2 regions of the Brachybacterium huguangmaarense genome follow, and region 1 is predicted to be linked to the other one. Evidence: predicted binding sites of a transcription regulator. Region 1 holds the regulator's gene; the other holds the start of a gene.
What was found. The regulator HspR, encoded in region 1, represses chaperone genes until heat shock. The targets are predictions, from matches to a motif close to AAGTTGAGTCNNNNNGACTCAACTT.

Region 1 (15,649 bases):
GAACAGTCCGACCACCAGCACGGCGGTGGACTCGTCCCATCCGCTCTCGGCTGTTCGAGCGCTCTGGGCGAGGACCAGGGCGGGCACCAGGGAGATCGCCACGTCGACCACAGCCCCCAGGGCGATGAGGATCGTCTGGGTGCGGAACTGGAGATCCCGGCTGATCGCCTGGCGCCAGCACGCCAGCCACCACGAGAAGGTGCGCCCGATCATGCGCCGGCCGCCTCATAGCGTCGGACCCCGTGCGTCCACACCAGGGTGAGCAGGGCGAGGGAGGCGCCGGTCCATCCGAGCATGGCGAGCCAGTCCTCGACATCGGCGGTGCCTGTGCCCGTGAGGATCTCCAGGGGAAAGGCGAGCGTGAAGCGGATGGGCTGGAAACGTATCGCTTCTCGCACCTGCGCGGGCAGGAGCATCAGGGGGACGACCGCCCCGGAGAGCAACCGCTGAGCGAGGTTCATGATGCCCTGCACTCCGTCGACGTCCTCGAACCAGAAGGCCAGGCAGCCGATGAGCACGTCGAGCACGAAGGCCAGGACGGCGGCGCAGCCCAGGGCGGCCAGCGCCGCCAGCCAGACCGAGGGGTCCAGGGGCAGCTGCACCTGGTCGCGGAACAGCGCTCCGAGCGCTGCGACCATCGGCAGCAGGACGGCGATCTTCACCGTCTTCTCCGCCAGATTGTTGGACACGAGGTGGGCCAGGGCCGGGCATGGACGCACCAGCCAGATCGAGAGCCCGCCGGTGCGGATGTCCTCGGCGAGGAACGAGGCCGTCCAGCTCGAGGTGACCATCGAGACCACCGCGACCAGGACGAACCAGGTGACGAGACGGTCCGCCGGTATCGGGGGCGTCGCACCCCTTGCGATCGCGCCCGTCCAGACCAGGAGCGAGACGACGGGAGGGGTGATCGCGCCCAGCTGGAGAAGCAGCACCCAGGCCCGGTTCGTGAGCGTCACGGTGAGGTCCCGTCCGAACAGGGCCAGTCCGGTCGTGAGAAGCGTGCCACCGGGAGGAATAATCGCGGGGCTCATCGTCGCTCCCGTCCCGGGCGCGACTGCTGGGTGTACGCCTGGGCCATGATCGTGTCCAGGTCGACCTCCTGCACCGTGAGGTCCCGAAGACCTCCGAGGGCGAGGACCGAGGCCACGGCACCTTCCAGCTCCTCCTCCGACGCCTCGATGCTCACGACCCCGTGGTCACGCAGGACTGCTCCCGGTGGAAGGTTCTCCGGCGGCACCGGCCGGTCGAGGACGGTGCGGATCTGGCGGCGGGGCGCGATCCGGGCACGGAGACCGGAGAGGTCACCGTCGAACGTCAGCTGCCCGCCCGCCACCAGCAGGATCCGACGGCACAGCGCCTCGACATCGTCCATGTCGTGGCTGGTGACCACGATCGTGGTGCCCAGAGCCTCATTGGTGCGGGTGAGCATCGACCGCAGTGCCTGCTTCGCGGTGACGTCGAGGCCGATCGTCGGTTCGTCGGCGAACAGCAGGCGCGGGGAGTGCAGCAGGGAGAGCGCGAGCTCGCATCGCATGCGCTCCCCGAGGCTCAGGCGTCGCACCGGGACGTCGATGATCTCGTGCAAGCTCAGGATCTCGGTGAGCTCGCCGACTCGATGGCGGTATGTCGGCCCGTCCAGGCCGTACATCGCCTTGTGCACGAGCATCGAGTCGATCGTGGGCACGTCCCACCACAGCATCGACTTCTGGCCGAACACGACGGCGATCGTCTTCAGGAATTCCGCGCGGCGACGCGCGGGTTCGTGCCCGAGCACGTTCACCGTGCCCGTGGTGGGGCGGATGAGACCGCAGCACAGCTTGACCAGGGTGGTCTTGCCGGCCCCGTTGGGGCCGAGCAGGCCCACGACCTCACCCGGGGCGACCTCGAGATCGAGGGGGCCAGTGCCAGGCGATCCTCGGCGCGACGACCTAGGAAGGCATGCAGTGCCCCGCGGATCCCGGGATCCTGGTGGTGACGACGATAGGACTTGGACAGGGAGACCGCCCGGATGACGGGCTCGGACGGTGAGAGGTGACGTGCAGAGGACATGAAGCGCCTTGGATCTCTGAGCGCGCGGCGATGCCGCGATGACCGGGAGAGATGCCGACATTGCCGTCGGCCGGCGCATCATCCGATCCCGTGCACGTCTCCGTGGGCAGGGGATGGGACGGGGTGGACCTCGCGGCCCGCGTGCCCCCGTCATGAGATGCACGAGGTCGATGGTATTCGAGCGATGGCCAGCTGTGCCACCGGCAGGTTGCCCAGATGACATCGACGCTGATGTGCGGTCTCTTGTCCTCGGGAAAGAGCACCGTGGCGGGCGCGTCTGGCCGAGAGCCTGCCCGCGCGATGAGGCCCTTTGAGTCCGCTCGCGGACCCCTCTGCCCACGCGACGGTCCGCAGCGGGGCACAGAGGAACTGGGGAGCACAGACGCCGCGCAGGTGGTGCAGATTTCGTGGGAGTCGTCGGGGTGCAGCTCTGTGACCTGTGGTGCGACACTCGGGTGCGGCGCTCAGGTTCGCGCGACGTCGTCACGATCCTCAGGAGCGCCGCCGAGGCGACCGCGATGGCTCGTCTGTCGGCACGACACTGCGAACGAGGCTGCTGGGGCCGGCTCAGCCGCGCAGCTGTGGCGCGAACGTCTCGAAGACGAGCGCGGCGACCTCGGCAGGTGTTCTGTGGTCCGTGTCGACGACGAGGTCGTACGACGAGAGCCGGTGGAGCTCTCGCGCCAGACGTTCGTGATCGTCGAGGTGCCACGTCAGAGCGCGGTGTTGGCTCTCTGTGTACCGGGTCCGCAATCGGCGTTCTGCCACCTCCGACGATGCGGTGAGGTGCACGACTCGAAGAGGGAGCTCGAAACACCGTGTGTAGCGCTCACGGTCCGCGTGGCTCGCGATCACGCCTGCGACGATCGGCGTCCGCGGACCTGTCCGGCGGTAATTCCTCCACACGGCACGAATGTTGTCGGCCTCGGTCAGGACGTTCCGAGGGTCCCCGGACCCCGGAGGCCATGAGCGGTGGAACCAGTCGACGTCGAAGAGGCTGAACGGCAGCTCGGCCTCGGCGAAGAGGTCCGTGAGGTGATCGAGCGTCGAGGACTTGCCCACTCCGTACGAGCCGTTGAGGAAGATTCCGAACTCACGTCGTGGCATGACGAGGAGCCTAACCAGATCCCTGGGCCGGCACGTTCTGGACGACGACGCGACGTGCGGCGCGGTGCTCCTCTCTCGGGCGCGCGGGGAGCCGTGGGATCAGAAGTGGAGGTTCCCGCGAGATCTGTCAGAAGCACAGCTCTGTCACCTGTGGTGCGTGACCTGGGCACGGTGCCCGGACTCTCGCTGAGTTGTCCGATTCCTCAGCTTCGCCGACTCATTCGAATGCCTCGGCCCATCGGGGTGAAACCGGCCTTGAGGTAGGCGTCCCACGGTGCCCGGTAGTACGGCAGCGGCGCAGTGTTGATGAAAACGGAGTGGCCGCCATGATGCGCGACTCGACGGCATGCGTCCAGCGCGAGCGCTTGGGCCAGGCCCCGGTTCCTGTGTTCCGGGACGATGCCCAGCGGTTCGACCTCGGCCCACCCGTTGGCCGGATCCAACCACACCGTGCAACAGCCTGCCGGCGAGCCATCGGGTGCCTCGATGACCAGGTCCAGATCACGGATATAGAGCCGGTCGCTTCGCATCGACGCGAACGCGGCGGCGCCAAGGGTGCCGTTGTGCTCAGTCAGTCTCGGTTCTTCGGTTCGGCCGGCCACCCCCATGACTCTAGAGGCGCCGTCCATCGATGTCGGGCGGATCCCTGATGATCGGATCTCCACCTACCGCCTCTCACGTCGTCGCGACCTCGTCGCCGGCGACGGTGGTAGCACCGGAGGAGCACCTCGTGCCCGCCGACACGTCCATCGTGCCCGTCTGACGTCGGCGAGAGATGTGACTCGCACTGGCCAAGAACGTCAGAACTGGCCCAGTTGAGCGAGCAGCCGCAGCTGGGAATGTGACCCCCGTCACTCGTGCACCCATCCGGAATACTCCGCCCACCCCTGTAGTTGAGTCGTATGTACTCAAGTTTGATGCCGAGGGGTTTGACACCTCGACCCGCGAGGTATCTGCTTGAGCCGAAGCAGCTCACGTCTTGCCGCCGGCCCCGGCGGCCGGCGGAGTCGCACGGCGGGGACAGTCCCGTCGGGTGGGCATCGAGCCCGCCCGACCCGATCCCGCGCCGGGCGGCACCACCGACATCGTTCGCGGCGCATCCGCCGCAGAAAGGCAGGCACACATGTCCCGTGTCGTCGGAATCGACCTCGGCACCACCAACTCGTGCGTGGCCGTCCTCGAGGGTGGCCAGCCCACCGTCATCGCCAACGCGGAGGGCACCCGCACCACCCCGTCCGTCGTCGCCTTCTCCAAGCAGGGGGAGGTCCTCGTCGGCGAGGTCGCCAAGCGTCAGGCCGTCACCAACGTCGATCGCACCATCTCGTCCGTCAAGCGCCACATGGGCACCGACTGGACCAAGGAGATCGACGACAAGAAGTACACCCCCCAGGAGATCTCCGCTCGCATCCTGGGCAAGCTCAAGCGCGACGCCGAGGCGTACCTCGGCGAGCCCGTTACCGATGCGGTCATCACCGTCCCCGCCTACTTCTCGGACTCCGAGCGTCAGGCGACCAAGGACGCGGGCCAGATCGCGGGCCTCAACGTCCTGCGCATCATCAACGAGCCCACCGCCGCGGCCCTCGCCTACGGCCTCGAGAAGGGCAAGGACGACGAGCAGATCCTGGTCTTCGACCTGGGCGGCGGCACCTTCGACGTGTCCCTGCTCGAGGTCTCCAAGGACGAGGACGGCTCGACCATCCAGGTCCAGGCGACCGCGGGCGACAACCGCCTCGGCGGCGACGACTGGGACCAGAAGATCGTCGACTGGCTGATCTCGCAGGTCAAGGCGAAGGACGGCGTGGACCTCTCCAAGGACCGCATCGCCCTGCAGCGCCTCAAGGAGGCCGCCGAGCAGGCCAAGAAGGAGCTGTCGTCGGCCACGTCGACCAACATCTCCCTCCAGTACCTGTCGATGACCGAGAACGGTCCGCTGCACCTCGACGAGAAGCTGACCCGCTCGCACTTCGAGGAGATGACCTCGGACCTGCTCGAGCGCACCAAGGCCCCCTTCCACCAGGTGATCAAGGACGCCGGGATCAAGGTCTCCGACATCGACCACGTGGTCCTCGTCGGCGGCTCGACCCGTATGCCCGCGGTCTCCGAGGAGGTCAAGGAGCTCACCGGCAAGGAGCCCAACAAGGGCGTCAACCCCGACGAGGTCGTCGCCATCGGCGCGGCCCTCCAGGCGGCGGTGATCCGTGGCGAGCGCAAGGACGTCCTGCTCATGGACGTCACCCCGCTCTCCCTCGGCATCGAGACCAAGGGCGGCGTGATGACCAAGCTCATCGAGCGCAACGCGGCCATCCCGACCAAGACCTCCGAGGTCTTCTCGACGGCCGAGGACAACCAGCCGTCGGTCGCCATCCAGGTCTTCCAGGGCGAGCGTCAGTTCACCCGTGACAACAAGCTGCTGGGCACCTTCGAGCTCTCGGGCATCGCCCCGGCTCCCCGTGGCATCCCGCAGATCGAGGTCACGTTCGACATCGACTCCAACGGCATCGTGCACGTCTCCGCCAAGGACCGCGGCACGGGCAACGAGCAGTCCATCCAGATCACCGGCGGGTCGGCCCTCTCCAAGGACGACATCGACCAGATGATCAAGGACGCCGAGGCCCACGCGGCCGAGGACCAGGAGCGCCGCGACCTGGCCGACGCCCGCAACACCCTCGAGCAGCTCGTCTACCAGGGCGAGAAGCTCCTGAAGGACAACGGCGACAAGGTGCCGGACGGCGACAAGACCGGCGCCGAGGACGCGATCAAGGCCGCCAAGGAGACCCTGGCGAACGAGGACGCGTCCAAGGACGAGCTCGAGTCCACGCGCGACGCCCTGAACGAGGCGCTGCAGAAGGTCGGCACCGCCATCTACTCCCAGCAGGGCGACGCCCAGGCGGCGCCGGGGGCCGACGGCGAGCAGGCCGGCACGACCGGCTCGTCCTCGGACGATGACGTGGTCGACGCCGAGATCGTGGACGACGAGGAGGACAAGTGACCGAGGACCAGAGCAGCCCCACCCCGGAGCAGGAGCCGCGCGACGGCTCCGGCGCCGGCCGGGACGAGCCGCGGTTCTCCTTCTCGGACAAGCGCCGGGTCGATCCGACGGACGGCAGCGTCCGTCCGTCGGACGCCCCGGCCCCCGGGTCCGAGCAGGAGCCCGAGGACCCGATCGACGCCGAGGCGGCGAAGCTCTTCGCCGATGCCGCCTCCGGCGACGGCGCCGAGGTCGTCTCGGAGCGGGTCGTCGAGCTCGAGGGCCAGGTGGCCGATCTCGAGGAGGAGCTCAAGCGCTCCCAGGCCGAGTACGTCAACTCCCGGCGCCGGATCGAGGCGAGCGCGGTCGTGTCGACCGAGGCCGCCGTCGGTCGCGTCCTGACCTCGCTGATCGGGGTCCTGGACGATCTCGAGCTCGCGCGTCAGCACGGAGACCTCGCCGAGGGCACCCCGTTCGCGTCGATCGCCGCGAAGCTCGAGGACGCCCTGGCCGCTCACGGCATGGAGCGCTTCGGCGCCCCGGGCGAGGTGTTCGACCCGACCATCCACGAGGCCCTCCTGCACGAGGACTCCGCGGACGTCGAGACCAACACCATCAAGACGGTCCTGCAGCCCGGCTACCGCATGAAGGACCGCGTGCTGCGGCCCGCCCGCGTGGCCACCTACGGCCCGCAGTGACCCCCTGCGGGGAGCTCGCCCCGGCGCGACGCCTCCCCTGAGCGACGACGGCGGATCGTTCGCGCAGTCCAGCTGCCGGACGGTCCGCCGTCGCGCTCCGCGGGCCTCGACCCGCATCGCCGCCTCCCCGGCGGCCCCACCGACATGATGACCACCACGACCACGCATCCGAAGGGAGGCGCCGACGATGTCCGGACAGGACTGGCTCGACAAGGACTTCTACGCGGTGCTCGGTGTCTCGAAGGACGCGAGCGCCCAGGAGATCAAGAAGGCGTACCGGAAGAAGGCCAAGCAGCTGCACCCGGACCGCCACCCCGGCGACAAGGACGCCGAGGACCGCTTCAAGGCGGTCGGCGAGGCCTACGGGGTGCTCAACGACCCCGAGCAGCGCCAGCAGTACGACGCGATCCGCGCGATGGGCTCCGGCGGCGCCCGCTTCTCCTCGGGCCCCGGCGGCGCAGCCGGCGCCGAGGGCTTCGAGGACATGTTCTCGGCCATGTTCGGCGGCGGCGGCCAGGGCGGTGCCCGGGTCCGCTTCGGCGGTCAGGGCGGTGCTCAGGGCAGCCCCAACATGGAGGACATCTTCTCCATGTTCGGCGGCGGGGGTCGGGGCGCCGGCAGCTTCGGCGGCGGAGGGTTCGGCGGTGCGGGCGGCGGCTACACCGCCCCCGCCAAGGGCCAGGACCTCTCGGCCCGGACCACCCTGAGCTTCCGCGAGGCGGCGCTCGGAACCGAGATCCGCCTCAGCGTCGGCGGCCGCTCGGTCACCACGCGCACGCCGGCCGGGGTGCGCGACGGCCAGAAGATCCGTCTGCGCGGCAAGGGCCAGCCGTCCGCGAACGGCGGCGAGGCGGGCGACCTGATCCTCACGATCTCCGTCACCCCCCACCCCGTTTTCTCGCTCGACGGCAACGACCTGCGGGTGACCGTCCCGGTGCGCTACGACGAGGCCGTGCTCGGCACGACCGTCGAGGTGCCCCGTCTCGACGGCGGCACGGTGCGCATGAAGGTGCCGGCCGGCACGCCGTCGGGCCGCACCCTGCGCGCCAAGGGCAAGGGGATCACGACCTCGAAGGGCACCGGCGACCTGCTGGCGACCCTCGAGGTGACGGTGCCCGCCCACCTCGACGATGCGACCCGCGCGGCCGTCGAGCAGCTGCGCGCGGCGCAGGAGGACGAGAACCCGCGGGCCTCGCTCGCCGCCGACGCGGCGAGGTGACCGGCGGACCACGGGAGCCGTGACCACGCGGTTCCGCCCCCAGGAGGGAGGTGAGCGGTGATGACACCGACGCAGGGATTCGACGAGCACGCCCCCGTGTTCGTCATCTCCGTGGCGGCGGAGCTGTCGGGGATGCACCCGCAGACCCTCCGCCAGTACGACCGGCTCGGGCTCGTGACGCCGAGCCGCTCCGCGGGACGAGGCCGCCGCTACAGCGCGCGCGACGTCGCCAAGCTCCGTCAGGTGCAGCGTCTGTCGCAGGAGGAGGGCATCAACCTCGCCGGCATCAAGCGCATCCTCGAGCTCGAGGACCAGGTGCGCGCCATGCACGAGCAGCTCGGCGCCGTCCAGCGGGCCGTCGAGCAGCAGCTGAGCCCCGCCTCGGCGCGCCGTGTGTTCGCCGCCGACAGCGACGGGCAGGTGACCTCGCTGAGCCGCGGCCAGCGGCCCGAGCGTCAGCAGGCCGGCGCCCTCGTGCTGTGGCGGCCGCGCCGGTCCTGAGGCCGGGGCCCGCCGGGGCGGGCACCTGGCGGCCTCCCCGGTCGGGTCACCGGGGGCGGACGCCCTCGATCGCGTAGATCTCGCCGAGCCGCTCGGCGACGCGGTGCAGGTCGACCTCCTCGGCGGCGCGGCGCCCCGCCGCCGTCAGGTCGGGCAGGCGTCCGTCCAGCAGATCCCGCAGGCGCGTGACCATCTCCTCGACGACCTCCGCGCCGCGGCCGTGCACCATGTGGGTGACCTCGCCGTCGGGCAGCCAGTCGCGGTAGATGGGGATGTCACGCACCACGACGGGAGCGCAGCAGGCGAGCGCCTCGAGCAGCACGATCCCCTCCGTCTCCTCCTGGGTGAGGAAGCAGAAGGCGTCGGCGCCGCGGTAGGCGTCACGCAGCACGGAGGGGTGCACGTAGCCGGGGAAGAGGCAGTTGGCCGGGGCGCCCTCGATCGCGGCGGCCACGTCCCGCGTGATCATGCGGGCGTCGGTGTGCCCGTACCAGACGAACGTGACCTCGGGCAGCGCCCGCGCGACCTCCACCCAGTCCAGGATGCCCTTGCGCACCATCTGCAGCCCCACGCTCATCACCACGGGGGCCTCGGCCCCGAGGCCGAGCTGCTCGCGCAGGCGCGTGCGCGCTGACGCGTCCGGGGAGAAGAAGGCGGTGTCCACCCCGTTGGACAGCACGTGGATGTTGCGACGCAGCCCGTAGGCGGGCCGCACGATGAGCGAGCGCGCGTAGGCGGTGGGCGTCAGCACCGCGTCGCCGCTGCGGTAGATCCAGGCGATCCATCGACGGAACCACGGGGCGAGCACGTTGGACCCGGTGAAGGAGTCCCGGAAGTCCTCCTCGGTCGAGTGGGCCCAGACGAGGGCCGGCCGTCCCCGCAGCCGCGCCCAGCGCGCGAGCAGCGGCGTGTCGGGGAAGGGCGTGTTGAGATGCACGACGTCGAAGGGCCCGAGCGGATCGGTCACGACCGTGTGGCCGAGGGCCTCGACGGCAGTGCGCTGGTGGCGCATGGCCTCGCCGATGCCCGACTGGGTGGCCAGGCGCGCCAGGCCGCGGGGGATCAGGACCCTCAGGGGGCGGTCGGGCGCCTCAGCGGGAGGGGCGGCACGGCGCGGCAACCGGCCCAGGACGGCATCGAGCACGGCGGTCGCCCGGGCGCGGAGGCGATCCACTCCCGTGGCGGGGAGGCGGGTGCGGGTGAGGAGCATCGTCGCGGGACCGGTCGCAGGTCTCACGCGGCGGCGCGAGCCGGACGTCGCGCCGCGATCACGTCGCGGTAGACCTCGAGCGCCCCGCGCCCGAAGGCATCCGAGCCGCACGTCTCGTGGGCATGCGCCGCCGCGGACCGCGACATGCGGGCGCGATCGGCGTCGTGGTCGAGCAGGTCGGACAGCCGGTAGGCGAACTCGCCGGCCTCCTCGTACTGCCAGCCCGTGATGCCGTCGAGCACCACGCCCGCGAGCGAGGGGTCGCGCCGGCACAGCAGCGGCAGGCCGCACGCGAGGGCCTCGATGAAGGTCAGGCCCTGGGTCTCCGAGAGGGAGGCCGAGACGAACACGTCGCCCAGGCGGTAGTAGCGGGGGATCTGGGCGGGGTCGACGCAGCCGACGAAGCGCACGTCCTCGCCGATGCCCAGCTGCTCGGCGAGGCGCTCGGCGTCGGCGCGGATCGGGCCGTCGCCCACGAGCACGAGGGTGCAGTCGGTGCGGCGCGCCGCCGCGACGTTGCGCAGCACCTCCTCGATGTTCTTCTCCTTGGCCAGACGGCACACGGAGACGAGCACGCGGTGCGTCTCGGGGATGCGCAGCTCGCGCCGCAGGGCCTGCGCGTCCTCGCGCTCGGCGACGGTCCGGGCGGGCCGGAAGCGGCGCAGGTCGAGGCCGGTCGGGACCACGTGGATGGGGCGGCGCACGCCGTAGCCCGCGAGCAGCGCGCTCACCTTGGTGGTCGGCGCGATGACGGCGTCGGTGCCGGCCAGCAGCTTGCGGGAGAAGGCCGCGACGGCCTTCTTGCCCATCGTGCGGCTCGGCGAGTAGTAGTGCGTGTAGTCCTCGTAGATCGTGTGGTACGTGTGCACGATCGGCACCCCGAGGTCCCGGGAGAGCCGCTTGGCCCACAGATAGGTGGAGAACTCGCAGTTGGAGTGCACGATGTCGGGCCCCCACCGCAGGATCTCGCGGCGGATCGCGTCGCTGCTCAGGGCGCCGATGCGCGCCCGGTCGTAGAAGATCGAGGCGGAGACGGAGCCGAGGCGGTACACGCCGTCGGCGTGCGTCGAGCGCAGGCCCTCGGCCAGCGTCAGCACACGCACCTCGCAGCCCAGGAGCTCGAGCTCGCGCTTGAGCGTGGTCACGCTCGCGACGACGCCGTTGACGGTGGGCTCCCACCAGTCGGTCGTCAGCAGCACCTTGAGGGGGCGGGGATCGGCGGAGGAGGGGAGGACCGTGGCGGGTGCCGGCGAGAGCGTCCTCGCCGTCGTGCCCAGAGGAAGTGCGGTCATGCTTCGAGCGTAGGGGCCCGGCGCCGCCGCGTCCCTCCGGTGCGCCCCGGACATTTCACGGAGTGAGCCCCCTGTCGGATCAGCCCGCGACCTGATACAGGGGTCCGCCTCAGGCCTCCGGCGCCACCTGGTACGTGGCCGTGAACGAGGCCGAGTCGAGCTGCTGGCTGAAGATCGCGAAGCGCGCCTGGACGTGCGGCGCGTCCGGGTCGACGCCGAGGGAGGCCACGGGCAGGGCGTGCACCGTGAACATGTAGCGGTGCGGGGCGCCCGCCGGCGGGTTGGGGCCGTCGTAGCCGCGGCGGCCGAAGTCGTTGACGGCCTGTGCGATGTCCTCCGCGTCGCGCTCGACGCCGAGCGGCAGCGCGGTGGCGTCGGCCGGGATGTCCCAGGCCACCCAGTGCCAGAAGCCGGAGCCCGTGGGGGCGTCCGGGTCGTAGCACGTGACCGCGAAGCTGCGGGTCCCCTCGGGCGCGCCGCCCCAGGTCAGGTCCGGCGAGGTCGAGGAGCCGTCGAGCTCCGGGGCCAGCTGGGCGGCGGCGACGACCGAGCCGGAGGGGGTCGCGCTCGAGGACAGGGAGAACGTGTCGGTGGTCATGTCCACAGGGTAGGGAGGCGGCCGGGAGGTGTCGAGGGCGCCACAGCGGCCGTGACGGCGGCCGGGCGTCCCTCGGCGCGCAGGGCGCCGTCGATACACTGGCCGGCATGTCAGCTGCCGCCTCCGCGACCTCGCCCGCGCCCGCTCTCACGCCCGTCGTCGTCGGCGGCGACATCGGCGCCTACTCCCTCGCGCGGGCCTTCCACGAGGCCTACGGGATCCGGACGGTCATCGTCTCCCGCCTCGCCGGCTGGCACGTGACCGACAGCGCGATCACCGTGAACGTGCACTGCGACGACCCCTTCGACCACGAGGCGCTCGCGCCCGTGCTCGCGGACATCGCCGGGCGGATCGCGCACGGCCGCCTCATCCTGCTCGGCTCGGCCGACGCGACGGTCAAGCCCATCATCCGCGTGCGCGACGAGACCGACGTGCTCGACGACCGCTGGGTCGTGCCGTACGTCGATCTCGAGACCTTCCGCGCGGGCACCGAGAAGCAGAACTTCACGGCGCTGTGCGAGCGGCTCGGCGTGGACCATCCCGCGACCCGCATCGTCGACCTCGCCGACGACGTCGACCCGGCCCTCGAGGTCCCGTTCACCTTCCCGGTGATCGCCAAGCCCGCGGACGTCTCGGCGTGGAAGCAGATCTCGTTCCCGGGCAAGCAGAAGGTGCACACGGTCGCCTCCCCCGAGGAGCTGATCGCCCTGCTGCGCGCGATCCGCGGGTCCGGCTACCGCAGCAGCGTGATCGTCCAGGACCGCATCCCCGGCGACGACCAGAACATGCGCATCCTCACCTGCTACTGCGACGAGCAGTCCCGGGTGCGCTTCGCCTCGTGGGGACGCACCCTGCTCGAGGAGCACAGCCCCGGGGCGATCGGCAACCCCGCCGCGATCATCACGGGGACCGACCCTGCCATGGTCGATCAGGCGCAGCGGCTGTGCACCGAGCTGGGCTGGACCGGGTACGCCAACTTCGACCTCAAGTTCGACCCGCGCGACGGCCGCACCAAGTTCTTCGAGCTCAACCCCCGCCTGGGCCGCTCGAACTACTACGTCACCGCGGGAGGCCACAACCCCGTGACCTGGTACGTCGACGAGCACATCGGCGGGGGACTGCCGCCGGTGGCCGACGGCGAGCTGCCCGAGATCGTGCAGGACCAGCCCGAGGTGCTGTACACGGTGGTGCCCGTCGCCCTCGTCAAGCACTACACGACGCTGCCCGACGCGCGCGCCCAGCTGCGCCGGGTGCTCGCCGCGCGGCGCGTCGCCAACCCCCTCGTCTACCGCGGCGTGGAGCGCAGCCCGCGACGCTGGGCCCACATCGCGGCCGCGATGGCCAACTACGTGCGCAAGTTCCGTCGTCACTACCATCCCGAGCCCGTGGGCCCCGAGGACGTGGCGGCGCCGGTCGAGGACGCCCGCCCGTGAGCGCGGGCGGCGCCGAGGGCGCGCGCGTCGACGGCACCTGGAGGGCGCCCGTGGTCGGCGTGCTGGGAGGCCTCGGCCCCGCCGCCACCGCCGTGTTCCTGGACCTGCTGGTGCGGGCCACCGACGCCGCGAGCGACCAGGAGCACCTGGACCTGCTGGTGTCCCAGCACTCGACGACCCCCGACCGCACCGCGCACATCCTCGACGAGTCCGCCGCGGACCCCGGCCCCGTGCTCGCCCGCGACGCCGCGATGCTCGAGCGCGCGGGCGTGGGCCTGCTCGTCCTGCCGTGCAACACCGCCCACCACTTCGTGCGCCGGATCGAGGCGGTCACCTCGGTGCCGTTCGTGAGCATCGTCGACGCGACGGTCGAGGTCGCCGCGCAGAGCGTCGGCGCGGGGGGCACGGTGGCCGTGTTCGCGACCGAGGGCAACATCCACGCCCGCGTCTACCAGGACGCCCTCGAGGCGCGCGGGCTCCGCGCCCTCGTGCCGGACGGCGAGCTGCAGGCGCGGATCAACACGCTCATCTACGACCAGGTCAAGGCGAACCGGCCCGTGGACCGCGGCCTGTTCGAGCGCTGCGTCGCCGAGGCGGTCGCCCTCGGCGCCGGCACGGTCGTGCTCGGCTGCACCGAGCTGTCGGTCATCTACGACCAGCACGGCTTCCGCGCCGACGAGCGCCTGACCGACTCCCTCACCGAGCTCGCCCGGCAGACCGTGCTGCGCGCGCACAAGGAGCTCGCCCCGGCCTTCGCGAGGCAGACGCCCGCGCCGTGAGGCGGCGAGCCGCCCCTCAGAACCCGGTGTCGGTGGGGCGCGGGTAGTAGCGCAGGAACTTCCGGACGTGGTTGAGCGCGACCGTGGCGGCGTAGCCGCGGGCCCACAGCCCGTCGGCCGGGTAGGCCCACGGGTTCTCGACCCCGCGCCGCGCGACCCGGCGCACCCAGCGACGCATGCCGCGGTCGCGCACGTAGCGCAGCAGGAGCGGGGTGGGCACGAGCGAGTAGAGGATCTCGTCGACCTCGGTCACGGGCTCGATCTCACGATCCTCGATCGCGTCGGCCACGACGAAGCGGGAGATGTTCGCCCCGGCCGCGGTGACGTAGAAGTTGTTGCGGCCGATGCGGGGGTTGACCTCGAAGAACTTGAGGGACCCGTCGCGCGGGTCCTCCTTGACGTCGAAGTTCGCGAAACCGCGGTACCCGGTGGCCTCGAGCAGGCGCCGGGCCTGCTCGAGCGCCTCCGGGAGCGGGGTCGTGATCATCGCCGCGGGCCGCCCGAGGGCGTCGGGGGTGTGCTCGCCCAGCAGCACGCGAGCCGAGCACAGCAGCGTCACCCGGCCGTGGCGGTCGGTGTACGCCGTGATCGAGCACTCGGTCGTGTCGTCCCCGGGCACGAGCTCCTGGACCACCACGCGGCCCGTGTACCCCGCGCGTGCGATCGTGCGCAGCAGCTCGTCGAGCTCGGCGGCCGACTCGACGAACCACACCTTCTTCTTGCCCGCGAAGCGCACGTGCGCCATGTCGGCGGTGCGCGCCGCCTTGACCACGACGGGGAAGGGGATCCGGGTCGCGGGCGGCGTCCACGAGGTGCCGCGGGCGTCCGCGACGTCGACGATCTCCGTGACCGGGGTCGCGACGCCGTGCTCGGCGCACGCGAGCGCGAACTCGGCCTTGTCCGAGAGGCGCTCGAGGACGTCGGCGTCGAGGATCGGCATCACGTAGTGCGCGGCGAGGGGCTCGCGGTGGTCGCTCATCATCTGGATCACGGAGTCCGCGTTGGCCAGCAGGAGCTGGGGCCGCCGACCGCCGCGCTCCTCGGCCAGCGACACGAGGCGGGCGACCATGTCGTCCTCGTCGGCCCGCGCCCCCAGCTCGATCACGTTGCACGCGACCGAGCGCCGCATCGCCTCGACCGCGATCTTCGTGACGACGGTCGCGACCACCCCGTACTCCTCGTGGAAGGCACGGGCGAGCGTGTACACGCCCAGCCCCGACCCGGCGAGGACGAGATCGAAGTCGGGCGCGGCGGACGAGGACGATGCGGTGGCGTCGGGCATGGCCGTGATCCTAGCGGTGGGCGCGCCGCGAGCCGGTCAGGGCCGACGCAGCCACAGCGTCGCCTCGGCGGGGATCACATCGGAGGCTCCCGCCGCGGAGGCCACGAGGGGGACCGCGTCGGCGGGGTCCGCCACCTCGGCCAGGCTCACCTCGGCATCGGTCGTGTTGACGACGACGAGGACCCCGGCGTGCTCGAGGGCGAGCACGCCCGCCGGGACGTCCTCCACGAACCGCACGCCGTCGCCGTAGACGCCCAGATCCAGCTCGTGACGCAGGCGCAGGGCCGACCGGTACATCTCGAGGGTCGAGCCCTCGACGCCGTCCTGGAGATCGGCGGCGAGCTCGCCGAAGGCCGGCGGCTGCGGCAGCCAGGACGCACCGGTGGGGGAGAAGCCGTAGGCGGGGGCGTCGTGGACCCACGGCAGCGGCACCCGGCAGCCGTCGCGCCCGGGCACGCCGGCGCGCTTGTGGGAGGGATCCTCGCGCAGCTCGTCGGGGAGGTCCGCGACCTC
Region 2 (15,649 bases), 1.0 Mb from region 1:
ACGCCCTTGGGGCCCTGCTTGACGATGGCGATCTCGACGCCGCGCTCGAGCAGGGCGTCGGCGGCCCGGTCGGGCTCGGTCTCGCCGACCGCCGTCTCGCACTCCTCGCGGTTGCCGACGGCGACGGTCGCGTGCTCGAGGGCCCACGTGTACTGCTCGCGGGCGGCCTCCATCGACTCCCAGAACATCGGGCGGTAGTCGAGGTCGAAGACGGTGTGCTCGGTGCGCCCGCGCGCCTCGAGGGCCGCACGATGCGCGCTGCGGCTCGGCTCCTCGGAGAGCCCGGTGCCGGAGAACCAGAACAGTGGCACGTCGCGGATCGCGTCGAGGTCGAGATCCTCGGGCCGGACCTGCAGGTCCGGGGCGGAGGGCCGCCGGTAGAAGTAGAGGGGGAAGTCGTCGGGCGGGAAGATCTCGCAGAACGTCACGGGCGTGGGGAGGTCCTCGTTCGTGACGACGTAGCGCGACGACACGCCCAGGCGCTCCATCTCCCGCACGACGTATCGGCCGAAGGGGTCGTCGCCGACGCCCGTGATGACGGCCGGCCGATGCCCGAGACGGGCCGCGGCGACCGCGACGTTGGTCGGGCTGCCGCCGAGGAACTTGCCGAAGCTGTGGACGTCCTCGAGCCCGACGCCGATGTCGAGGGGGTAGATGTCCACGCCGCTGCGCCCGACGGTGATCGCGTCTGTCTGGGGTGCTGTCATGCTCGTCTCGCCTCCTGGAGGAGAAGTGCTCGCGTGCGACGGTGCCGGGTGCTGCGAGGCGCGGCCGCGTCGCCGTGCCCCGAGCCTAGGCCCATGTCGCCCACAGGGTCAATGATTGTCAGGACATTTTTTCAGAGTGAGCCGGAGGGTCGTCGGCACGCGGGCCGTCGTCGTCGCCCCGGCCGAGCTCGCCGGTGAGGAACTGGGCGCGGCCCGAGCCGAACGACCAGTCCTCGAGCGTGTTGGCGCTCACCGACACGATGAGGTCCTCGGGGCGGACCAGTCCGGCCTCGTCCAGTCGCTCGGCAAGAGCCCTGTACATGGCCTCTTTCTGGGCGAGCGAGCGGCCCTGCTGGGTCACCGACACGATGAGCACGCCCTCGGAGCTGCGCTCGAGGCCCAGACCCGTGTCCTCGGCGATGATGTCTCCCACCTCGTGCTCGGTGATGATCTGATAGCGGTCGCCCTCGGGCGCCGCGAACACGTCGCGCATGACGCCGTGGCACACGTCGGCGATCCTGCGCTTGGTCTCGGGACTGCGGCCACGGACCATGTCCAGTCGAATCAGGGGCATCGCGGTTCTCCTCGGGAAGGGTCGGTCGGTCAGACGCCGGCGCGGCCGGCGGCCTCGAGCAGGGTGCGGGCGCCGCGGGCGAGGCCCTCGAGGCTCTCGAAGGCGGCGTCCTCGTGCTCGATGTTGACGTGCATGTCGGGGTCCACCGCGGCGAGCGCCGTCAGGAACCGGGCCCAGTAGTCGACGTCGTGGCCCTCGCCGAGGGCGACGAAGCGCCACGCGGGCTCGGAGGGCCACTGCGAGACCGTGTGGCCGATGCCCGTCGGGACGGGGTCGGCCGTGTCCTCGGGCAGCCGCGAGAAGGTCGAGTCGAGCACGCCGCGCACGGCGACCTCGGGCAGCACGGCCGTGTCCTTGGCGTGCACGTGCTTGACGTGGTCCCCGAGGGCCGCGATGCAGGCCAGGGGCTCCATCTGCTGCCAGAACAGGTGCGAGGGGTCCATGTTGACGGCGATGTTCGTCGTCTCGGCCCGCTCGAGGAGCTGGAGGAAGGTGGGCGGCGAGAACACCAGGTTGTGCGGGTGCAGCTCGAGGCACACCTGGACGCCCTCGGCGCGGGCGATCGCGTCGATCTGCCTCCAGAACGGCACCGCGACCGACCACTGGTAGTCGAGCACGTCGAGGTCGACGCCGTTCCAGGGGTTGACCACCCATGTCGGGTAGGCCGCCCCGGCGTCGCTGCCGGGCGTGCCCGACATCGCGACGACCTCCCCCACGCCCAGGGCGCCGGCCGCGCGGATCGCCCGGCGCAGGTCCTCGGCCTGCTGGGGGCCCACGCCGGGCAGCGGGGACAGCGGGTTGCCCGAGGTGTTCAGGCCGGTCAGCTGCATGCCCGCGTCGGCGAAGGTCTGCAGGTACGCACGGCGAGCGCGGGCGCTCGCCAGGAGGGCGTCGACGGGGCAGTGCGGCGAGGGGATGAACCCGCCCGCGTTGACCTCCGCCCCGGTCAGTCCGACGGAGGCGAGCACCTCGAGGGCCTCGGGCAGGGAACGGTCGTGCAGGCACGCGGTGTACGCGCCGTAGACGAGCGGCATGGGGTCTCCTTCTCGGTCGTCCGGGGTGGGGGGTCAGGCGATCGCGACGGCCTGGCCGTCGGCGGCGGCGCTGCGGGCCACCGCGTCGAGGATGCGCATCTCGCGGTAGCCGTCGGCGAAGCTCGCACAGGGCGGGAGCGCCCCGTCGTCGATGCCGGCGACCTGCTGCAGGAAGGCGTGGGCCTGGTAGGTGAACTGCTCGATCTGGTTGAGGCCGACGCCCGCGAAGGCCATCGAGGAGCCGCCCGCGAAGTAGGGGAACTCGGGGTTGGCGAGCACCTGGCGCAGGCCGCCCAGGCCCGCGGGGCTGCTGCCGTCGGCCAGGAGGATCTCGCCGCCGCGGGCCAGGTCCCACGCCGCGCTGCCGCGCGTGCCGAGAACGTCGATCGTCATCGCGTTGGGGATCCCGAAGGCGACGCGCGAGCACGAGAACGTGCCGGCCGCGCCCGAGGCGAAGTGGGCCGTGAAGGTCGCGACGTCGTCGTTCTCGACGTCGACCAGCTGGGACATGTCTCCCTTGACGTTGCGGCCGCCCAGGGCGGCGCCCGCGGGGCGGGGCCGCTGCTCGATCGTGCGCACGAGCACCGCACCGGAGACGGAGTCGATGGGGCCGCCGATCAGCTCGGCGGTGTCGATGAGGTGGCTGCCGACGTCGGCGAGGGCCCCGGTGCCCATCGGCCCCTCGTAGCGCCACGAGATCGGGACCTCGGCGTCCGCGCCGTAGTCACACCAGTACCGCCCCTCGAGGTGGGCGACGGTCCCCAGGTCGCCCTGTCCGACGGGGCGGGCCAGCATCGCGACCGCGGGGTTGCGCCGGAAGGTGAAGCCGGTCGCGAAGACCTGCTCGCGAAGACGGGCCTCGATGTCGGCCATCGCCGCGGCGTCCTCGAGGGTCCCCGCGAGCGGCTTCTCGCACAGCACGTGCTTGCCCGCCTCGGCCATCGCCTCGGCGATCTCGCGGTGCAGGGCGTTGCCGACGACGATCGAGACCACGTCGATCGAGGGGTCCTCGGCGATCTCACGCCAGTCCCCCACGGCGCGCTCGTAGCCGTAGTGCGCCGCGGCGTCCTCGGCGAAGGGCAGGTACTGGTCGGCGATCGCGGCCAGCCGCACGGGCGGGAGCGTGAGGTCGTAGACGGTCCCGGCCTGGCGCCAGGCGTTGGCGTGGGTGCGTCCCGCCATGCCGGCGCCGATCACGGCGACCGCGAGGGTGGAGTCGAGGGAGCTCATCGAGGATCCTTTCGCGGACTACATTGTCCTATCCAAACCCTAAGCTTGTCAGGATTGCGGTGAGGCTAGCACGTCACGCGCGCCCCGGTAAGGCCCCGATGCGCACGAGTTCGGCCTGCCGCCGTCGGGGCCTCGTCGCACACTCGCCCACACCGGATGCCCCTGCGGGAGCGGCGCGAGAACCGCCTCACCTGCGGCATCGCCACTCGGTTGCGTGCACGCCCGCGGCCATGGCGACGCGGGGCGCAGACACCCGGGACGAGCCGGACGCCTGTCCACAAAATGTGCTGACATTTGATTGACAGGCTCCGCGGCCCGCGGCATGCTGGTGTCGTCTCATCGTCGAGCCCGTGCACCAGGAGGAGCCCGTGAGCGAGAAGACCGTCCGTCTCACCGTCGCCCAGGCCGTGATCCGTTTCCTGTCCGTCCAGCACTCCGAGCGGGACGGGGAGCGTCAGCGTCTCATCCCCGGCGCGTTCGGGATCTTCGGGCACGGCAACGTCGCCGGCATCGGGCAGGCGCTCCTGCAGAACGCGCTCGATCCCGCCGAGGGCGAAGGCGACCTCGCCTACTACCAGGGCCGCAACGAGCAGAACATGGTGCACACGGCCGTCGCCTACGCCCGCACGCGCAACCGCCTGCAGACCCTCGCGGTCACCGCCTCCATCGGCCCGGGGTCGACCAACATGGTCACCGGCGCCGCCCTCGCGACGATCGACCGGATCCCGGTGCTGCTGCTGCCCAGCGACCTGTTCGCGACGCGGCGCGTGGATCCGGTGCTCCAGCAGCTCGAGGACGAGCGCGACCCCGGGGCCTCGGTCAACGAGGCCTTCCGCCCGGTCTCCCGCTTCTTCACCACGATCGACCGCGCCGAGCAGCTGATCGCCGCGCTGCCCGCGGCGATGCGGGTCCTGACCGATCCGGCCGAGACGGGCGCCGTCACGATCTCCCTCCCCCAGGACGTCCAGGCCGAGGCGCACGACTGGCCCGTCGAGCTGTTCCGGGAGCGCACCTGGCACGTGGCCCGCCCCGTGCCCGAGCCGGCCGCCCTCGACCGGGCCGTCGAGGTCATCCGCGGCGCCAGGCGCCCGCTCGTGGTCGCCGGCGGCGGCGTCGTCTACTCCGGGGCGAGCGACGCCCTGGCCGCCTTCGCGGACGCGACCGGCATCCCGGTCGCCGACACCCAGGCCGGCAAGGGCGCGCTGAGTGCCGACCACGCCGCCTCCGTGGGCGGCGTGGGGGCCACGGGCAACGACGCGGCCAACACCCTCGCCGCCGAGGCCGACGTCGTCATCGGCATCGGCACCCGGTACACCGACTTCACGACCGCCTCGCGCACGGCCTTCCGCGATCCCGCGGTGCGCTTCGTGAACCTCAACGTCAAGGCCTTCGACGCCGCCAAGCACGCCGCCGAGATGGTCGTGACCGACGCCCGCACGGGCCTCGCCGCCCTCACGGACGCCCTCGACGGCTTCCACGTCGAGGAGTCGTACGCCACGCGCGTCGCCGCGCTCCGGCGCGAGTGGGACGAGCGGGCGGCCCCGTCCTTCGCGCCGCACGACCAGGAGCTGCCCGCCCAGACGGAGATCTTCGGCGCCCTCAACGAGCTCATGGGCGACGAGGACGTGGTCATCAACGCCGCCGGCTCGATGCCGGGCGACCTGCAGGCCCTCTGGAAGGCGCGCACCCCCGTCCAGTACCACCTCGAGTACGGGTACTCGTGCATGGGCTACGAGATCCCCGCCGCGCTCGGGGTCAAGATGGCGGCCCCCGACAGCGAGGTCGTCGCGATCGTCGGCGACGGCACGTACCAGATGGCCCCCCAGGAGATCGCGACCATCGTGGCCGAGGAGAAGAAGGTCATCCTCGTGATCCTGCAGAACTTCGGCTGGTCGTCGATCGGCGCCCTCTCGGAGTCCCACGGCTCGCAGCGCTTCGGGACCAAGTACCGCATGCGCAACCGCGACACGGGCATGCTCGACGGGCCGCGCCTGCCGATGGACATCGCCGCCAACATCCGCAGCTACGGCATCGACGTCGCCGAGGTGGCGTCGACCGCGGACTTCCGCCAGGCCTTCCGCGAGGCCCAGGAGAACCCCGAGGCCTGCGCGATCGTCGTGCGCACCGACCTCTACGGGCCCAACCCTCCCGGCATCGGGTGGTGGGACGTGCCCGTCTCCCAGGTCTCGACCCTCGAGTCCACCCAGCAGGCCTACGAGCAGTACGAGCAGGCCCGCCGCCACCAGCGCGACCACCTCTGACCGTCCACCCCGCCGACCAGACCCGCGGCCGCGCGCCGCACCCCCGAAGGAGAGTCATGACCGAGATCTACACCGTCCACCACTGGATCGACGGCGCGGAGGCCGAGGGCTCCGCCTCGACCCAGCCCATCCTGAACCCCGCCACGGGCGAGCAGGTGGGCACCCTCGACCTCGGCGACGCCTCGACCGTCGACCGTGCCGTCGAGGTCGCCCGGCGCGCCCAGCGGCAGTGGGCCGCGGTGTCGCTGTCCAAGCGCACCCAGCTCATGTACCGCATGCGCCAGCTCATGATCGAGCACACCGACGAGATCGCCCAGGTCATCTCCCGCGAGCACGGCAAGACCGTCGACGACGCGAAGGGCGAGATCGCGCGCGGCCTCGAGACCCTCGAGTTCGCCACCTCGATCACCCAGGACTCCAAGGGCGAGTTCTCCGCGAACGTCTCGACGGGCGTGGACATCCACTCGATCCGCCAGCCCCTCGGCGTCGTCGCCGGCATCACGCCGTTCAACTTCCCGGCCATGGTGCCGTTCTGGATGCACCCGATCGCGATCGCGACCGGCAACGCCTTCATCCTCAAGCCCTCCGAGCGCGACCCCTCCACCTCCAACATCGTCGCCCGGCTGTACGCCGAGGCGGGCCTGCCCGCGGGCGTGTTCCAGGTGGTCCACGGCGGCAAGGCGACGGTCGACGCGCTGTGCACCCACGAGGGCATCTCCGCGGTCTCGTTCGTCGGCTCCACCCCGATCGCCCGGCACGTGCACGAGACCGCCGCCGCCTCGGGCAAGCGCGTGCAGGCGCTCGGCGGCGCCAACAACCACGCCGTCGTGATGCCCGACGCCAACGTCGCCTTCGCCGCGTCGCAGATCGCCTCGGGCGCCTTCGGCTCCGCGGGCGAGCGCTGCATGGCGGTCCCGGTGGCCGTGACCGTCGGCGACGTGCACGACGAGTTCGTGGCGGCGGTCAAGGCCGAGGCCGAGAAGCTCACCGTGGGCCCCGCCTCCGACGCCGCGACCGACATGGGCCCCGTCATCACGCCCGATGCCCGCGAGCGGGTCATCTCCATGACGGACGAGGCCGAGAAGGCCGGGGCGACCGTGGTCGTCGACGGCCGCGGGCTGGTCGTGCCAGGGCATGAGAACGGCTTCTTCGTGGGCCCGACCGTGCTCACCGACGTCGACCCCGAGCTGCGCGCCTACAAGGAGGAGGTGTTCGGGCCCCTGCTCGTGGTCATGCACGTCAACAACTTCGACGAGGCGCTCGAGCTCGTGAACTCCTCCCCCTTCGGCAACGGCACCGCGATCTTCACGGCCTCGGGCCACTACGCGCGCCGCTACCAGGAGGAGGTCCAGGTGGGCATGATCGGCGTCAACGTGCCGATCCCGACGCCCGTGGGCTACTACTCCTTCGGCGGCTGGAAGGACTCGCTGTTCGGCGAGTACCACGCGCACGGCCCCGAGGCCGTCCGCTTCTACACCCGCGCCAAGGCGATCACGGAGCGCTGGCCCCGCCAGGACGAGGCCGTCGAGGCCTCGATGAGCTTCCCGACGCACGACTGACCCCGAAGGAGCCGACGATGACGTCCCCCACCACCGGTCTGCCCACCACCGCCGACGGCCGGCCCGACCGGTCGCGCAATCCGCAGGCGCCGTACGACCGCCTCACGATCGGGGTGTGCCCCGACCAGTGGGGCGTGTGGTTCCCCGAGGATCCGCAGCAGATCCCCTGGCGGACGGCGCTCGCGGAGATGGCCGAGGCCGGGTTCTCCGTCATGGAGACCGGACCCTGGGGCTACTTCCCGCAGGACGCCACGCAGCTCCGCGCCGTCATGGACGAGCACGGGTTCCGGGTGGTGGCGGGGACCGGCTGGGGCATCCTGCACAAGGCGGAGGCGTGGGCCGACACCGAACGGACGTTCCGTGCGATCGCCGAGGCCCACGCCGCCGTCGGCGCGGAGTACATCGTGCACCTGCCGCCGCTGTTCCGCGACGACAAGACGTGGGAGTTCACGGACGACCGCGAGCTCACGGGCGAGGCCTGGGAGCTGTACGTGGACAACGCCAACCGGCTGGGCCGGATCATGAAGGACGACTACGGCCTCACGATGGTCCTGCACCCCCACGGGGACGCCCACATCGAGACGCCCGAGCAGATCGACCGGATCTTCGCCGCGACCGACCCCGAGTACGTGAGCTTCTGCCTCGACACGGGCCACATCGTCTACGGCGGCGGCGACCCGATCGCGATGGTCGAGCAGTACCCCGAGCGGATCGGGTACGTGCACATCAAGGCGTTCGACCCGGAGATCACGCGCCGCGCCCACGAGGAGGACTGGCCCTTCGGCAAGGCCGTGGCCGAGGGGGCGTCGGTGCGCCCGCCGGCCGGGGAGCCCGACATGCGCCGGCTCGTCGAGCGCCTCGCCGCGATGGACAAGGACCTCTACGTGATCTGCGAGCAGGACCTCTACCCGTGCGACCCGTCGGTCCCCCTGCCCAACGCGATCGCGACGCGCGAGTACCTGGCCGACTGCGGCCTGGGCGTGAAGTGACCGCCCCGAGGAGACGAGGAGAGACCCGATGGTGAAGATCCTGCTCGACCCGAGCATGTACCACCCGCAGCTGTCCGTCGCCGACGAGGTCCGCAAGGCCCATGAGCTCGGCTACCGCTACCTCGAGCTGTCGCCGCGCGCGGACTTCCACGAGTGGCACCACTACCCCAAGGTCGACCGCCACCAGATCGCCGAGGTCAAGCGGGCGATGGACGAGACCGGCGTGAGGATCTGGACGTTCAACCCGGTCTTCAACTGGTCGAGCCCCGACGAGCAGGAGCGCCAGGCGCAGGTGCGCAACTGGAAGCGCCTGCTGGAGCTCGCCGATGCGCTCGAGGTGCCGCTCATCGCGACGGAGCTCTCGGGGGACCCGAACCAGCCGCTCGCGAGCGAGCACCAGTTCTACCGGTCGATCGAGGAGCTGATCCCCGTCTTCGAGCGGTACGGCATGGAGTGCACCGTCGAGGCGCATCCGTACGACTTCGTGGAGACCAACGACCGGGCGGTGCAGATCGTGCACGGGGTGGATCGGGACTGGTTCAACTACGAGTTCTGCTTCCCGCACGCCTTCCACCTCTCCGACGGGACCGGCGACATCCGCGGCATGCTGGACTACGCGGGCGACCGTCTCCGCCACCTGCACATCGCCGACGTCTTCAACCACCGGGCGAACGTGGGCAACCGCTACATCGTCAACCCGCCCGGCGTGGACGCCCGCGTGCATCAGCACAACGAGATCGGCAACGGCGAGATCGACTGGGACGACGCCTTCGCCGCGCTCCGGGAGCGCGAGTACGACGGCCCGGTGTCCGTGTGCGTGTTCGGCTGGGAGGAGGAGGCCGACGCCATCCACCGACGGATGCGCGAACGGATCCTCGCCGAGCTCGGCGGGGAGTGAGCCGGGCCGCGTGGGGCGGACCCCGGGCAGCCGTTCCGCAGGGGAACGGCCTCGTGGATGGCCCTTGCCCTGTCCCGAGGCCTCCCCTCCGCCCCCGCCGGCGCCCTCGACCGAGGGTAGGGCGCACAGATGTGACGCTGAGAGCCGCAGCCCTGCGATATCGCAGGGCTGAGGCTCTCAGCGTCACATCCGTGTCGGCTCCCGGCGAGAATGGACACGGTCCTGCACCCCGGCCGCCTCCCGGGCAGTACGGCGGGGAGGAATGACCGTCGACACGGAGGAGACCTCATGGGCCATCGCCGCCGCTCCCCCTCGACGCCGCGCACGGACGCTCCGTCCGCCTCCGCACCTCGCGCGCACGTCTCCCCCGGCGGCACGCCCGCGGCGGGGGACGAGGCGGATCGTCGGGAGCTCGCGGCGGTCGCGGACGACGTGGCCGCCACGTGGCGCCTGGCACTCGGGCCGCCGTTCCCCGGGGGGACGGCCTCGTGGGTGACCCCCGCCCGGGACGAGGCGGGCCGTGACCTCGTGCTCAAGATCGCCCGCACGCACGACGAGGCCCGCGACGAGGCCGCCGGCCTCCTCGCCTGGCAGGGCCGAGGCGCCGTGACCGTGCACCGCACCGTCGTGGACGGCGCCACCACCGTGCTCCTGCTGGACCGCTGCCGCCCCGGCACCCCGCTCGCCGCGGCCGCGTCCGCCGAGGAGGCCGACGAGGTGATCGCCGCGCTCGTGCGGACCCTCTGGATCGTCCCTCCCCCGGGGTCTCCCTTCCGCCCGCTCGCCGAGATGTGCGACCAGTGGGCCGGCTCGGCCGCGGCACGTCTGGGTCACGACGCCCACGGCCTGCCCGCCGAGATGGTCGAGGCGGGCCTCGACCTCTTCCGGCGCCTCCCGCGCGATCCCGTGGAGCCCGTGCTGCTCGCGACCGATCTGCACCACCTCAACGTGCTCGCCGTCGACGAGGCGACGACGGGGCCGTCCCGCGGTCCGTGTGGCTGGCGGCTCATCGACCCCAAGCCGTACGTCGGCGATCCGCACTACGACCTCCTGCAGCAGGCCCTGAACGCCCCCGACCGGCTCGCGGCGGACCCGATCGGTCTCATCGACCGCATGGCACACCTGACCGGGCTCGACCGCGACCGCGCCCGCACCTGGCTGTTCGCGCGCTGCGTGCAGGAGGCCGGCGCATGGGACGGCCTCGCGGAGGCGGCGATCACGCTCGCCCGCGTGGTGCTGTGAATCCCGTCAGGGACGGACGTCCGTCGCCCCGAGGAACCCGCGCAGCTCGTCCGTCATCCCCTCGACCTCGACCGGCACCGCCGGGCGCACGAACGTCTCGGGAGTGACGACGAAGTGCTGCATCGGCACGGCGCGCTCGCCGTGCAGCTCGATGCGGGTCCCGTTGGGCTCGTACCCGCAGCCGCGCGAGACGGCGGTCGACGGAGCGTTGCCGAGGACCGCGGAGGACTCCGCGCGGCGCGCCCCGAGATGATCGAAGGCGAAGGCGAGCATCGCCTGACGCATGAGCCGCCCGTGCCCGTGGCCGTGCGCCTCGAGGGTGAGCCAGGAGCCGGAGCTCACCACGCGCCGTCGGCCGAAGTCGACGCCCGCCACGTCCTGCATCCCGCGCAGGCTCCCCTCGAGGAAGACGCCGAGCGAGAGGTTCCACGCCGCGGGGCCGGCCTCGGCGCGCAGCCGCCACTGGAACTGCAGCGCCTGGCGCACCCGCTCGTCGGGCTCGGGCCGGTACCAGGGGAAGACGTGGTCGGCGTCCTCCTCGATGTCCCGGGCGGGGAAGATCGGGCGACGCAGCAGCTCGGCGTAGTCGGGCATCTCGGCGTCCTGCAGGACCCGCATCTCGAGCGGGCCCGCCGTGATCCTCAGACCGAACGGCGCATACAGGGAGGCGGGGATCATCGGGACATCGTAGGGGCCGATAGGGTCGCCGCATGCCCTCCCTCCTGCTGTCCGGCTTCGAGCCCTTCGACGGCGCGACGATCAACGAGTCCTGGGAGGCCGTGCGCGTGGCCGAGCGGCAGCTGCGCGAGGAGCACCACGACGTCACGTCCGTGCTCCTGCCGGTCGTGTTCGGGCGGGCGGGGGATCTGCTGCTCGACGCCGTCCGGCGCGAACAGCCCGCCGTCGTGATCGCGACCGGCCTCGCCGCCGGACGCGAGGCGATCACGCCCGAGCGCGTCGCGATCAACGTCCGCGACGCCCGCATCCCGGACGCGGCCGACGCCTCGCCCGTCGACGAACCGTGCGTGCCCGTGCCCGAGGTCGGCTGGTTCTCGTCCCTGCCGATCAAGGCGATGGTGACGGCCGCGCATCTCGCGGGGGCGCCGGCGCGCGTCTCCCAGACCGCCGGGACCTACGTGTGCAACGACGTGTTCGCCCGGCTCATGCACCATCTGGCGACCGAGCCGGGCCTCGGCTCGATCCGAGGCGGCTTCGTGCACGTGCCGGCCGCCTCCGCGGTGCCGGTGGCGCTCAGCGGCCGGGCGCTCGCGCTCATGGCCGCGATCGCTCTCACCCGGCCCCAGGACGACACGACGACGGGCGGCGCGGAGCACTGACCTGCCGGTCGTGCCCGCACCGCCCGTCGGCGCAGGGTCAGGCCGTCTCGGACGCCCCGCCCGCGGTGTCGGAGCCGTCGGCCTGGATGGTGGTCGGCGTCGACGAGTGGGCCACCGCGATCTTGCGCGGCTTGGCCTCCTCGGCCATCGGGATCGTCAGGCGCAGCACGCCGTCGTCGTAGTCGGCCTGGATGCGGTCGAGGGCCACCCGCGTGCCCAGCGTGAGCTGGCGGGCGAACGTGCCCGACGGGCGCTCACGGGTCAGCCAGGTGCGTCCCTCGTCGCGCGAGGACGGCGTGCGCTCGGCCCGCACGGTCAGCGTGCGGTCCTCGACGTCGACGTCGATGGTCGTCGGATCGACGCCCGGCAGATCGATCTCGGCGACGAACGTGTCCCCGTCGCGGGACAGGTCCATCGGCATCGCGAGCGACGCGGGCATGCGGGCGATGCCGCCCAGGAAACGCTCGGCGTCGTGGAACGGGTTCAGTGCGCGGTCCATGTGCAACTCCTTCGCTTCATCGATCCGGCACGATGCCGGAGGGGTGGGCGCGTCCTTCGCGCCATGCACCAGGAGCAACGGCGAGGGCCGGGGCCGTATTCCCATCTCGAGTCTCGACCGCTCAAGTCTGTGGGCGCGGCGTCGGGAGCGCCCGACGCCGCGGCTCCGCGGCCGGTCAGGCGCGCGGCGGGAAGGTCTCCATGCCCGCCGCGTCGGCCGCCTCCCGATAGTCGCGGGCGAGGGTCGGGATGGTCGCATGGGCGTTGAGCCCGCTCGGATTGGGCACGACGAACAGCGGGGTGGCCTCGAGGGCGGCGCGACCGCCGGGAGGGCCCTGCTCGGCGAGCTCGAGCGCGCTCGCCGGCCAGCTCTGCTGCCGGCCCTGGCGGGCCGAGCGCACGCCGAAGGCGGTCCGGTAAGCGGTGATCCCGGCGACCGCGACGGCACCGGGCCGCCGCTCCCGCACGGTGTCGACCAGGCGTCGCGCGCCGTCGCGCAGCTCGTCGTCCGTGAGCTCGTCGGCCCGGGCCGTCGCACGACGCGCGAGGTTGGTGATGCCCAGCCCGATCGCGCGCAGGTGGGCGAGGTCCTCCTCGCGGTAGCCCTCGGCGGGATCGACGAGCCAGTCGGTGATCCCGGCCGCGGCGAGCGCCGGGTAGAAGCGGTTCCCCGGGCGGGCGAAGTGGGCGCCCGTCGCACCGGTCCACAGCCCCGGGTTGATGCCCACGACGAGCAGTCGCAGCGGCTCGGGGAGGAGGTCGTCGATGACCGCGCCGCGGGCGGCCTGGAGGTCTGCAGGGGTGGGGCGCATGCCGTCCATTGTGCGCGGTGGCCGCACGCTCCCGGACGCCGCCGCTCCCCCGCCGGCCGTCCTCCCTGTCGTCCCGCCCACGGTGCACAACCGGGCCGCGGGCACCCCCACGGCCGGCGCGGCACGCCGCGGTGTGCAGAGACGGGGAGGTTATCCACAGGCTTGTCCACTCCTGTGCACGAATGACAGGCATGTGATTCCGCAGGTGGCACGGCTTCGTGCCCACCCTTGCGCCCCAGGGCCGTGGACGACGAGACGCGGTTGTCCACGACGCGTGCCGCGACACGCCGAGGCGACCTGCAAGAACGCGCATCACCGCAGGTCAGAGGGGTATTGGAGCGCAAGCAACACAGGCCCATACCACACCGGCTACGCCCTGACGGCCGCCGAAGGCCCGCGCGGACGCACCGGAACAGAGACGGACGAATCGCCCCTCTCGCGGGCCGCCGCGCCGGTGGGCGTCCCCTCCCGCTCCACACCGATCCTCGAGTTATCCACACGGATCGGCGGCCGTCCCCCGTCGGAGCAGAGTTATCCCCAGCCGTTTCCACAGCTGGGGATAATCACACCCGTGTCATTCCGGTCAGAGGACACCGAACACGCCGGGCGGGGCGATCGCGACCTTGACCACGATGAGCAGCAGGCACAGCAGCACGGCGCAGGCGATCACGCCCCCATGGATGAGCGCCGAGCGCCGCGCCAGCGCCGCCCGGTCCGACCCTGCGCTCGCGCGCGGACGGGTGGCGAACAGCAGCGCCGTCGTGGCGGTCCCGAGCACGAGACCGCCCAGGTGGCCCTGCCAGGAGATGTGCGGGTAGAGGAAGGTGATCACGAGGTTCAGGGCGATCAGCACGAGCACCTGGCCCGACTGCAGACCCATCCGTCGGTTCACGACGAACAGGCTGCCGAACAGCCCGAAGATCCCGCCCGAGGCCCCCACCGTGCCCCCGAACCATGCCGGGCTCATGGGGCTGGCCATGAGCAGCACCGCCACATGGCCGGCGATCACGGACACGAGGTACACGCTCGCGAAGCGCCAGCGGCCCATCGTGCGTTCGAGGTGGGGCCCGATGAACCACAGCGCCATCATGTTCAGCAGGATGTGCGGCACGCTGGCGTGCAGGAACCCGCTCGTGATGAAGGTCCAGGGCATCGCGAGGGCACGGAACGGCGCGAAGGTGAGCAGCTGGTCGACGACACCGCCGCCGAGCATCTGCCCGAGGTACAGGACGACGCACACCGCGATGATCGCGATCGTGACGACGGGCCGCTCCGTGGACGTGCGGCCGCCCATCGCCGTGCGCGGCGCCGACTGGCGCTGCTGGCGCTCGATGTCCCGGGCGCAGTCCACGCACAGGATCCCGACCGCGGCCGGGCGCTGGCACTCGGGGCAGGCGGGACGGTGGCAGCGCTGGCAGCGCACGTAGGCCACACGGTCGGGATGGCGCGGGCACACGGGCACGTCCTCGGGGCCCGAGGCGCCGTAGGCGCCGCTCTGGGCGCCGTAGCCGTCGTCCGCTCCCCCGGCGTCCTGCCCGCGGTCGCTCCCGACGGGGCGGGGGACCTGCCCGTACCGCTCCTCCGGTGCCTCGGAGCCGCCCTCGATCGCAGGACCTGTCGGATCGGCCGAGCCAGGGGGCTCGTCAGGGCCCGAGTAGCCGTAGGAGGGACGGGGTCGGGAGCAGTCGTCGGCGCCGTAGCCGTAGGAGGGGCGGCTCATGGCCGCCATTCCATCACGCAGCCCTGGGACGCAGATGGGGGCGCCGCCGGTGTCGGCGGCGCCCCCGGGTCGGGCTGCGCGGGAGGACGCGGTCTCAGTCCTCGATCTCGACGGACTCGATCACGACGTCGTCGACCGGACGGTCGCGCCGATCGGTCTCGACCGTGGCGATCGCGTCGACGACCTTCTTCGACTCCTCGTCGGCGACCTGCCCGAAGACGGTGTGCTTGCCGTGCAGGTACTGGGTGGGGGCGACGGTGATGAAGAACTGCGAGCCGTTGGTACCCGAGGGACGGCCGGTGATCGCGTTCATGCGCTTGCCGGCGTTCGCCATCGCGAGCATGTAGGGCTCGTTGAAGTTCTTCTCGGAGATCTCGTCGTCGAAGGTGTAGCCCGGGCCGCCCGTGCCGGTGCCCAGCGGGTCACCGCCCTGGATCATGAAGGAGTCGATCACACGGTGGAAGACCACGCCGTCGTAGAACGGACGGGAGACCTTCTGGCCGCTCTCGGGATCGGTGAACTCACGGGTGCCCCGGGCGAGGCCCACGAAGTTGTCGACGGTCTTGGGAGCGTTGGCCTCGAACAGCTCCAGACGGATGTCGCCGAGATTGGTGTGCAGAGTTGCGAACATGCGCCCATCCTCGCACAGCGCGCCCGCGCGGAGCCGCTCGGGCGCGGGCCGTGGGCGCCCCCGCGCCGGCTCTCGTTCCTGCACACCCGCTGGGACGACGTGTGCCCCATCACGCTATGGTGGAGCGGTACGAGGCGTCGCCCGCGGGACGACGCCC

Region 2: BRM3_RS03690 (Hsp20/alpha crystallin family protein) is a predicted target of HspR. The motif match lies at 12,434-12,458, and genes of this name have one in related genera.

What each region holds. Positions count from the first base shown of each region.
Region 1 is NZ_CP107020.1:3,076,166-3,091,814, reverse strand. Features, by position in the region: gene BRM3_RS14245 (ABC-2 family transporter protein) at 1-213, opposite strand, end outside; gene BRM3_RS14240 (ABC transporter permease) at 210-1,031, opposite strand; gene BRM3_RS14235 (ABC transporter ATP-binding protein) at 1,028-1,864, opposite strand; gene BRM3_RS14230 (phosphotransferase-like protein) at 2,617-3,156, opposite strand; gene BRM3_RS14225 (GNAT family N-acetyltransferase) at 3,360-3,758, opposite strand; gene dnaK (molecular chaperone DnaK) at 4,280-6,145, shown strand; gene BRM3_RS14215 (nucleotide exchange factor GrpE) at 6,142-6,822, shown strand; gene BRM3_RS14210 (DnaJ C-terminal domain-containing protein) at 7,010-8,041, shown strand; gene BRM3_RS14205 (heat shock protein transcriptional repressor HspR) at 8,102-8,542, shown strand; gene BRM3_RS14200 (glycosyltransferase family 4 protein) at 8,589-9,752, opposite strand; gene BRM3_RS14195 (glycosyltransferase family 4 protein) at 9,776-11,044, opposite strand; gene BRM3_RS14190 (YbhB/YbcL family Raf kinase inhibitor-like protein) at 11,154-11,642, opposite strand; gene BRM3_RS14185 (carboxylate--amine ligase) at 11,750-13,075, shown strand; gene BRM3_RS14180 (cysteate racemase) at 13,072-13,854, shown strand; gene BRM3_RS14175 (carboxylate--amine ligase) at 13,871-15,136, opposite strand; gene BRM3_RS14170 (glycoside hydrolase family 13 protein) at 15,173-15,649, opposite strand, start outside.
Region 2 is NZ_CP107020.1:847,464-863,112, forward strand. Features, by position in the region: gene iolC (5-dehydro-2-deoxygluconokinase) at 1-707, opposite strand, end outside; gene BRM3_RS03640 (tautomerase family protein) at 826-1,281, opposite strand; gene BRM3_RS03645 (sugar phosphate isomerase/epimerase family protein) at 1,311-2,315, opposite strand; gene BRM3_RS03650 (Gfo/Idh/MocA family protein) at 2,349-3,545, opposite strand; gene iolD (3D-(3,5/4)-trihydroxycyclohexane-1,2-dione acylhydrolase (decyclizing)) at 3,914-5,806, shown strand; gene BRM3_RS03660 (CoA-acylating methylmalonate-semialdehyde dehydrogenase) at 5,863-7,365, shown strand; gene BRM3_RS03665 (sugar phosphate isomerase/epimerase) at 7,383-8,354, shown strand; gene BRM3_RS03670 (sugar phosphate isomerase/epimerase family protein) at 8,383-9,252, shown strand; gene BRM3_RS03675 (aminoglycoside phosphotransferase family protein) at 9,541-10,494, shown strand; gene BRM3_RS03680 (GNAT family N-acetyltransferase) at 10,501-11,172, opposite strand; gene BRM3_RS03685 (pyroglutamyl-peptidase I family protein) at 11,205-11,831, shown strand; gene BRM3_RS03690 (Hsp20/alpha crystallin family protein) at 11,869-12,330, opposite strand; gene BRM3_RS03695 (mismatch-specific DNA-glycosylase) at 12,506-13,141, opposite strand; gene BRM3_RS03700 (rhomboid family intramembrane serine protease) at 13,725-14,861, opposite strand; gene BRM3_RS03705 (peptidylprolyl isomerase) at 14,956-15,492, opposite strand.